Regions from separate parts of the Acidovorax radicis genome, predicted to be linked through region 3. Evidence: predicted binding sites of a transcription regulator. Region 3 holds the regulator's gene; each other region holds the start of a gene.
What was found. The regulator sigma-54, encoded in region 3, starts transcription at its own class of promoters, with help from an activator protein. The targets are predictions, from matches to a motif close to TGGCANGNAANCTGCTTT.
Positions count from the first base shown of each region.

Region 1: KI609_RS07600 (ammonium transporter) is a predicted target of sigma-54. The motif match lies at 949-966, and genes of this name have one in related genera.
Region 2: KI609_RS16310 (CmpA/NrtA family ABC transporter substrate-binding protein) is a predicted target of sigma-54. The motif match lies at 1,479-1,496, and genes of this name have one in related genera.
Region 4: KI609_RS22010 (pilin) is a predicted target of sigma-54. The motif match lies at 1,425-1,442, and genes of this name have one in related genera.

Region 1 is NZ_CP075184.1:1,662,790-1,664,993, forward strand. It holds gene KI609_RS07600 (ammonium transporter) at 1-874, opposite strand, end outside; gene KI609_RS07605 (GspH/FimT family pseudopilin) at 1,179-1,778, shown strand; gene pilV (type IV pilus modification protein PilV) at 1,788-2,204, shown strand, end outside.
Region 2 is NZ_CP075184.1:3,564,537-3,566,740, reverse strand. It holds gene KI609_RS16310 (CmpA/NrtA family ABC transporter substrate-binding protein) at 44-1,288, opposite strand; gene KI609_RS16305 (MetQ/NlpA family ABC transporter substrate-binding protein) at 2,013-2,204, shown strand, end outside.
Region 3 is NZ_CP075184.1:4,577,629-4,579,832, reverse strand. It holds gene lptB (LPS export ABC transporter ATP-binding protein) at 1-383, shown strand, start outside; gene KI609_RS20995 (RNA polymerase factor sigma-54) at 400-1,995, shown strand; gene KI609_RS20990 (acyl-CoA thioesterase) at 2,130-2,204, shown strand, end outside.
Region 4 is NZ_CP075184.1:4,794,975-4,797,178, reverse strand. It holds gene KI609_RS22015 (O-antigen ligase family protein) at 1-811, opposite strand, end outside; gene KI609_RS22010 (pilin) at 875-1,387, opposite strand; gene KI609_RS22005 (MBL fold metallo-hydrolase) at 1,793-2,204, opposite strand, start outside.

The DNA.
Region 1 (2,204 bases), 2.1 Mb from region 3:
CAAAAATCGCGCCTGCCACCGCCCCCACGACCAAGGCGCCCAGGGGGTGCATCAGGTCGGAGCCAGCGCACACCGCCACCAGCCCGGCCAACGGGCCGTTATGCACAAAGCCCGGGTCGTTTTTGCCCAGCACCAGTGCAGCCAGCGTGCCGCCCACCATGGCCATGAGGGAATTGACGGCCACCAGGCCGGAGAGCTTGTCCAGCGTCTGCGCGCTCATCACATTGAAGCCAAACCAGCCCACAATCAAAATCCACGCCCCCAGCGCCAGAAACGGAATGTTGGAAGGGGGATGCGCAGAGATGGCGCCATCCTTACGATACCGATTGGCCCGGGAGCCCAGCAAGATAACAGCCGGCAAGGCAATCCAGCCCCCCATGGCATGCACCACAACGGAGCCGGCAAAGTCGTGAAACTCATCCCCGGTGATCGACTTGATCCAGCCCTGCACCCCAAAATGGTGATTCCAGGCGATGCCCTCGAAAAACGGATACACAAAACCCACGATCACTGCCGTCGCCATCAGCTGCGGCCAGAACTTGGCGCGTTCGGCAATGCCCCCCGACACAATGGCCGGAATAGCCGCCGCAAACGTGAGCAGGAAGAAGAATTTGACGAGGTCGTAACCACTTTGCTGCGCCAGCGTCTCGGCCCCCACAAAGAAGTGTGTGCCATAGGCCACCCCGTAGCCCACTACGAAATACGCCACGGTAGACACGGAGAAATCCACCAGGATCTTCACCAGCGCATTGACCTGATTTTTTTTGCGAACCGTGCCCAACTCCAGAAAGGCAAAGCCCGCGTGCATGGCCAACACCATGATGGCCCCCAGCAAAATGAACAGGGCATCTGCGCCCTGTTGGTGTGCTTGCATAACATCCTCGTGCGATGGGTTGATTGATCCAATGTGGTGCGTGTTGGTGTGTTCCAACGAATTCGCACCGAATTCAAGCAAAAATCGCGCCAAAAATTGGTGCGTAAGTCCGCGCTTAAGTGGAGCTGAGCATGGGGCGGGGCCTTGGGTGATTTGCATACATGCTCGGGCAGCGACTTTGCGGCCCTCCAGCAAAGTCGTCCAAGTCGTCGTCTACCGTCAGCAACAATAAAAAGGGGATCAGCGGTATGGTTGGCTGTGTCAGTGGAAGCAACCCGACACGTGCTGTCACCATAATTCACGCATGACAAAGTTCGCTTACCACCGTCCACCCTTGGAGTCGCGCGGTTTCACGTTGATTGAATTGTTGGTAACTCTTGCGCTGGCTGCCGTCTTGGGTAGCTTGGCGGCTCCTTCAATTCGCGATTTCATCGTGCGCAGCAAGTTGACCAACCTCGGCAACGAGTTCACGGGCAGCGTGCTCAAGGCGCGCAACGAAGCCGTCAACCGCAACACCTGCGTAACCATGTGCATGAGCAGCAAGGCTGGTGACGCTTCTCCTGCTTGCACTACCGCAGGCGCTGACTGGCAAGTAGGCTGGATCGCCTTCCTTAATCCAAGTTGTGACAGTGGTGCAAACTCACCTGCAGACCCCATCGATATGCTGCTTGCCCGGCCAAGCATTGGTAGTGATTTCTTGCTGCAGGCTCAAAGCACCTCTCCCATAAAAAAAATGACATTCTCGGCGAGGGGTTCTCCAGGTGTAGGGGCTGCAGAGGAGTTTGATATTATCTATCGTGAAGTAAACAATCCACTTAATAAATACGCATTTAATATTTGCCTTGATGGTTTGGGTCGTACGCGAACTATTCCATCAGATAAAATTTGTTCGGGTTACAAATGAGATTTCATCATGAAATATCATATTAAAAATAGAACCAAGCCCGCCCCTCGGAAAACCAGAGGCGTCACATTGATCGAAATGATGGTGGCGATTCTTGTTCTGTCTATCGGAATGCTGGGCATTGCAGGCCTCCAGGCTGCAACCTCCAAATACAAGATCAATACTTGGGCGAGGTCATCGGCATCCACTTTGTTGTCTGATCTTTCGGAGCGCGTTCGTATCAATCCAGATGCCGCTGGGACCAGCTTCGCAAGCGAGGGTGTTACTGCAACGTCGGAATATGTAGTGGACGAGACCTGGGCCACACAGCAGTCCAATGCGCTCACCATCTCTAAAAATTGTGAAGCCGCAGCGTGCACCTCGTCTGAACGTGCCACTTACGATCTTTTGATATGGCGGCAGCGCGTGCGCCAAAGCATGCCTCTA
Region 2 (2,204 bases), 1.0 Mb from region 3:
GAAAGTGGGGCAGGGGCGCGGTGGGAGCGGGCGGGGCAGGGCCTCACGCCTTGATCTTGAAGCCGTCGGCGTACTTGGCGGGGTCTTTGCCGTCCCACACCACGCCGTCGATGAGCTTGCTGGTGCGCATCACGTCCTTGGGCACATTGATCTTCATGGCGCTGGCCACCGATTTGTACAGGTCGATCTGGTTGATTTGCTTGGCCACCGCCAGGTAGTCGGGGTGGCTCTTGAGCAGGCCCCAGCGCTTGTGCTGGGTGAGGAACCACATGCCGTCTGACAGATAGGGGAAGTTGACCGCGCCGTCGTTGAAGAACTTCATGTGGTTGGGGTCGTCCCACGTTTTGCCCAGGCCGTTTTGGTAGCGGCCCAGAATGCGCTGGTTGATCACGTCCACGCTGGTGTTGATGTAGGCCTTCTGGGCCACGGTTTCGGCCATCTTCATCTTGTTGGACAGGCTGGCGTCGATCCACTGGCTGGCTTCGAGCACGGCCATCATCACGGCGCGGGTGGTGTTGGGGTTCTTCTTGACGAAATCGGCCGTGGTGCCCAGCACCTTTTCGGGGTGGTCTTTCCAGATGTCTTGTGTGGTGTTGGCCGTGATGCCAATGCCGTCCATGATGGCGCGGTGGTTCCAGGGCTCGCCGACACAGAAGCCGTCCATGTTGCCCACGCGCATGTTGGCCACCATCTGTGGTGGCGGCACGGTGATGAGCTTGGCGCCCGAGATGGGGTTGATGCCGGCCGCTGCCAGCCAGTAGTGCATCCACATCGCGTGGGTGCCGGTGGGGAAGGTGCCTGCAAAGGTGTATTCGCGCTTTTCCTTGGCCATGAGCTTGGCCAGCGAGGGGCCGTCCACCGCGCCCTTGTCGGCCAGGGCCTTGGACAGGGAGATGGCCTGGCCGTTGTTGTTGATGCTCATCAGCACGGCCATGTCTTTCTTGGGGCCCGCCGTGCCCAGGTGCACGCCATAGACCAGGCCATACAGCACATGGGCAAAGTCGAGTTCACCGTTCACCAGCTTGTCGCGCACACCGGCCCAGCTGGCCTCTTTGGTGGGGATGATGGTGACGCCGTACTTCTTGTCGAAGCCCAGCACCGAGGCCATGACCACGCTGGCGCAGTCGGTCAGCGGGATGAAGCCGATCCGCACTTCCTTTTTCTCGGGCGCGTCGGACCCCTGCGCATGAACCAGGGCGCGCAGCGCGGGGCTCACCCCCACCGCGCCCATGGTGGCGGCCTGCAGCACGGTGCGGCGGTTGAGGCTGGTTTTCAACAGATCGGTCATGGGGCGTTTCCTTGGTGCGTTAAAAACAAAAAAGGCGTCCTCTCCGGCTGGGTTGCACACTCACATGCAACGCCAAACGCGAAGAGGGACGCCTTTGTCCATGGCGATACCCCGGGGGCTCGCCGCAGCACCAACCCGTCATTGGGTCCGTGCCGTGATCAGTGGAACCGTCATTGGTCCCGCAAGGGGTAATGCAAGCGCCGTGCCAGACACGGGTTGTCTTGGGTTTGGTTGTTATCGGTGGATTATTGCTATATTTCGTATAGCTGTTAGCGCTTATAGGTTGGGCGCTGGAGGCCGATTTGGCTTGATTGACCAGCTATCTCAGGCAAACCCCATTCGCCCTGGGTTCTTGGGCAAGCGCAGGGCAGGCCCGTCGAAGGGCTCCCCAAAGTCGCGCAAGGCGCCGACAAGCTCAGCCCGAACTCAGCCCGAACGGATGTGGGGGCAGGCCTGGGGCCAGCAGTCCATCAGGCGATGGGGTTCTCAAAGTAGCCCGTGGGCCCCAGCCTGTTCTGCACTGTTGTTGTGCAATGCACCATTCGGTGGCCTCGCCTGGTGCAATGATTGCGCATAATTCGCATATAAAACCTTGTTTTTATATCAAAAAATGGCTAAGGAAGCTGTTTTGAAGGGGATTTCGCCGTTAAACTTGCCGCCAAGCGTCAGGGTTATCCCGTATTTTTTGACCCTGCCGTGCCTTCATTCATTGAAAGAGCCTGTCATGTTGAAAAAGACCCTGTCCGCAATTGCCCTTGCCGCCCTGGCCGTCAGCGCCCATGCTGCCGACGTGCTGAAGGTGGCCGCCACGACCGTGCCACACGCCGAGATCCTGAACTTTGTGAAACCCCAGCTCAAGGCCCAGGGCGTGGATCTGCAGGTCAAGGAGTTCAGCGACTACATCCAGCCCAACGCG
Region 3 (2,204 bases):
AAGAGCGCCTCACCGCATTGCTGCAGGAACTGCGCGTGGAGCACCTGCGCGACTCCTCCGCGCTGGCCTTGTCCGGTGGCGAACGCCGGCGTGTCGAGATTGCGCGCGCCCTGGCCACGCAGCCGCGTTTTATCCTGCTGGACGAACCCTTCGCCGGTATCGACCCCATTGCCGTGATCGAGATCCAGCGCATCATCGGCTTTCTCAAGGCGCGCGGCATCGGGGTGCTCATCACTGACCACAACGTGCGCGAGACGCTGGGCATTTGCGACCACGCCTTCATCATCAGTGATGGCAGCGTGCTGGCCCAGGGCACACCGTCAGAGATCGTGGACAACCCCGAGGTGCGGCGCGTTTACCTCGGCGAACATTTCCGCATGTGAGCATGGTCCTCACGCAATGAAGCCTGGTCTCTCGCTGCGCGTTTCGCAGCACCTTGCACTGACACCCCAGCTCCAGCAGTCCATTCGGCTGCTGCAGTTGTCCACGCTTGAACTGTCGCAAGAGGTCGAGCAGATGCTCGACGAAAACCCCTTTCTGGACCGCACGGACGAAGAGGCACCGCGCGAAGAGTTTGGCCTGGACGCGGCCGACACGCCTGCGCAGGCCGACGACTACAGCGCCGATGATGCTCTTTATTTAGGAGCTGCTAGCGCAATCACCACAAGCGCTGAGGGCCAAAATGATGCTGAATCTTCAGGCGGCGGCGCTGAAGAACCCGACTGGAACGGCGACGGCACCGTGGAAATGGCTCCCAACGACGCCGAATGGGGCGGCGATGCGCCCGCCCGCAATCGCAACGACTCCGAAGGCGACGAGGCCGACGCCACCGAGCTGGCCCGCTCACACGAGTCGCTGACGGCCTTCTTGCATCGCCAGGCGCTGGCGCTGCGCCTGTCCGAGATCGACCGCGCCGCGCTGAGGTTTCTCATCGAGTCGCTCACCGACGACGGCTATCTTGAAGATTCACTCGAAGAGCTCGCCATCAGCCTGGCCGGTCCCGATGATCTGGCACAGATCGAAGAGCTGGTGCACCGATTTACCGTGGCCCAGCGCCTGCTGCAAAGCCTCGAACCCACGGGGGTGGGCGCTCGCAACCTCGCCGAATGCCTCACGCTGCAGCTCAACGCATTGGCCCGCGGAGAAGACGGCGACGGTGATGCCGACCCCGACACCGTGCAGACCGCGCTGCGCATCTGCCAGCAGCCGCTGGAGATGCTGGCCCGCCGCGACATCCGCCGCCTCACCCAGCTGTGTGGCGATGGCGAGGAGCGCACACGCGCCGCCATGGCCCTGATCGCGCGGCTGGAGCCCCGCCCCGGGCGCAGGTTCGTGGATGTGGAGCGCAACATCATCGTGCCCGACGTCATTGTGCGCAAAGCCGGGCGTGCCAATGGGCGCGATGGTCAGCACAACTTCATCGTCAGCCTCAACCCCGACGTAATGCCGCGCCTGCGCGTGCACGACATCTACGCTGGCGCCCTGCGCGGCCACAAGGGCGGCGAGGGCCATCAGGGCATGCAGCAGCGGCTGCAGGAGGCGCGCTGGTTCATCAAGAACATCCAGCAGCGCTTTGACACCATCTTGCGTGTGTCGCGCGCGATCGTCGAGCGGCAAAAGAACTTTTTCACCCACGGTGAGCTGGCCATGCGCCCCCTGGTGCTGCGCGACATTGCCGATGAGTTGGGCCTGCACGAATCCACCATCAGCCGCGTCACCACCGCCAAATACATGGCCACGCCGATTGGCACCTACGAGCTGAAATATTTCTTCGGATCGGGCCTGGGCACCGAGACCGGTGGCAATGCATCGAGCACCGCCGTGCGCGCGCTCATCAAGCAGTTCGTGGCGGCCGAGAGCCCCACCAAACCATTGTCCGACAGCCAGATCGCCGAAATGCTCAAGGAGCAGGGCATTGAATGCGCGCGCCGCACCGTGGCCAAATACCGCGAGGCGCTCAAAATTGCGCCAGCCAATCTGCGCAAGGCGCTGTAGCCGATTTCTTTCAGGGCGGCGCGCATGAAGGCGCGGCGCACGTTACAAGTGCGCAGCACTCGGCCAAGTGGCGCCAGTGCCGCACCTAACGAGCTGGCCCTGTATCCCCGTACGTTTTCCCTCTGACACCGCCCATGGCACGCATCGTTTTTGACCTCCATTCGCACTTCGGTTTTGCCACCGAAATGCAGATCTACATCAGCCACGTC
Region 4 (2,204 bases), 220 kb from region 3:
ACGGCCAAAATGCCACAAGTAAAAAATATAATATTATTACTATAAAAAAAATCCACTTTGTTGTTCGGATCGGTTTTTGCGGACGTGCAAAGTGATTTATAAAACCAGCCAAAACAAGGCCAATTATTACGCTGCGCGACTGCGTCATGGCTAAGCCTTGGCAGAAAATGGTGACCAATAGGGTGGCGGTCACGGCACTTATGCTTCTCGATTCGTATAGAAAAAAAGATCCTATTATGGAGAGAAGAAATAATGTCGCTAGATGGTTGGGTTGCGCTAGGTTTGCAAATGGGCGGCCATTTTTTGGAAAATCGACAATGAACAATCCGAAGAGGGATAGATCAAGCCATTGGTGGTTGGCAATCGCGAATGATATAAGACCAGCGAAAATCCATGCGAGCCAAAAAGAACGCATGCCGTTATTTCCGAGGTTGGAGCATTCTTCGGATGAGAAATGGTAGCCTACTAATGTCGTGGCGCCAAGAAGCAGCCAATAGATAGACGCTAGCAATGCATCGCTCTGAAATTTAATTTCGCCAATGAGCAGTTGTAGCAGGGCAATAGAGACGCCAAACAATGAGGCAACGGTGATCCACGGTATTTTTGGTGATGTATCTATGTACTGACGCCAAAGTGCCCACCCCACGAGTGGGCATATGGCAAGCACAGACAACCATTCCTGATGAAAGCTAAGCCACGGCGAGTAATGATTGGGTAGCAAAAGTGCAATGCACAAGAGGCTTGCAAACCAGGTAGTCGCCCATTTTTTGACTTGTTGATGCACAGAAATAATAGGTATGGCTGAAAACAAAAAAGCGATGCGGCTATTGCCACATCGCTTTTATTCACATTGCTGCTTCAGCAGCGCGATAAATTAACCGCGGCAAGAACCTGGCAGGTACTTGCTAGGCATTGGGTTGGTTGCGCCTGGGCCGCAGACCCATTTGAAAATTTGAACGCCTACATCGGCGTTATCAAGCGCTCTTGGAGTTGCCCCACCAATGAAAGGCGTCAGTTGAATAGTCTTACCAGCAGCATCTTTCAAATCTGGAACTACGCTGACCGCCCGGGTTGTAACCGTGATCAGGCCATCGTCGGTTGAAACGATGCTCAGAACGTATTTTGTTGGCGAGCTATTGTCTGTACCTGCTGTATTGGCTTCACAACCCCATTCGTTGGCAGCAGGCAGCACAGTCGAAGAAGTGGTCTGAACGGTTTCAGTGATGCTTGTTCGGCATTGTGATGCAGCCAAAACAACTTCGGACACCTTGGCACGGATGGTGTAGTCCTGATACGCAGGCAGAGCCACGGCGGCCAGGATACCGATGATCGCAACCACGATCATCAATTCGATCAGGGTAAAACCCTTCTGGAGAGAGCGCTTCATGAAAAACTCCTAGGAAAAATTGCAAATGCTCCCTCTACCAGCAATTGCTGTGCCAGAGTTTGCCAGCTGCTTTGCCAATGTCTGGCGCTTGGGCGTTAGTGCGAAAAAAAGGCCTGCTGGGCCTGTTAGGCGAGACGTACCTCAGACGCCTTCACTCCCTCTCGCCCGTTCGGGCTGAGCCTGTCGAAGCCTTGCACGCACGGGGCAAGCCCTGGCTTCGACGGGCTCAGCCCGAACGCATGCCGGGTATCTGAGGCATGTAACCCATCAGGCTGTTGGGTGCCGGAGCGGCCACAGAATGATCTTCAAAGAGCCGAGGTTGTCAGCAATCTGCTTGCATCTGTAGCCTGAAATTTACATTTTTGTCGCTCATGAATGTCACTGCGACGGGCTTTGAACAGGCTTTTACACCTCCAGCACTTGGCCCACTGCCAACCAGCGGATGTCATGTGCTGTCGCGCTTGCCTTGCGAGGTGCAGCATCAAACTCTCGGATTTCGTCCATGATCAGGCCGGTTTCTGACGGTTTGGTATGGGTGATGTAAATCGGGTAGCGGCTGGTTGGCGAGATGTGCGCCAATTCTCTGGCCAAGGTTTCTGGCGAGAGGTGTAGGCTGCGACCGGCCAGATTCCGTTCGCGGTTGCTGAAGGCGGTTTCTATGACGAGATGGGCCACGGGCATGGCGTTAACGCGTTCCCAAAATGCTGGGTTACCTTCTGTGTCGCCGCTGAATACCCACCAGCCTGACTTTCCTCGAGCCGCAAAACCGACGGCAGGCACGGTGTGGCGCGCGGGGAGAACCTCGATATCAGTGCCT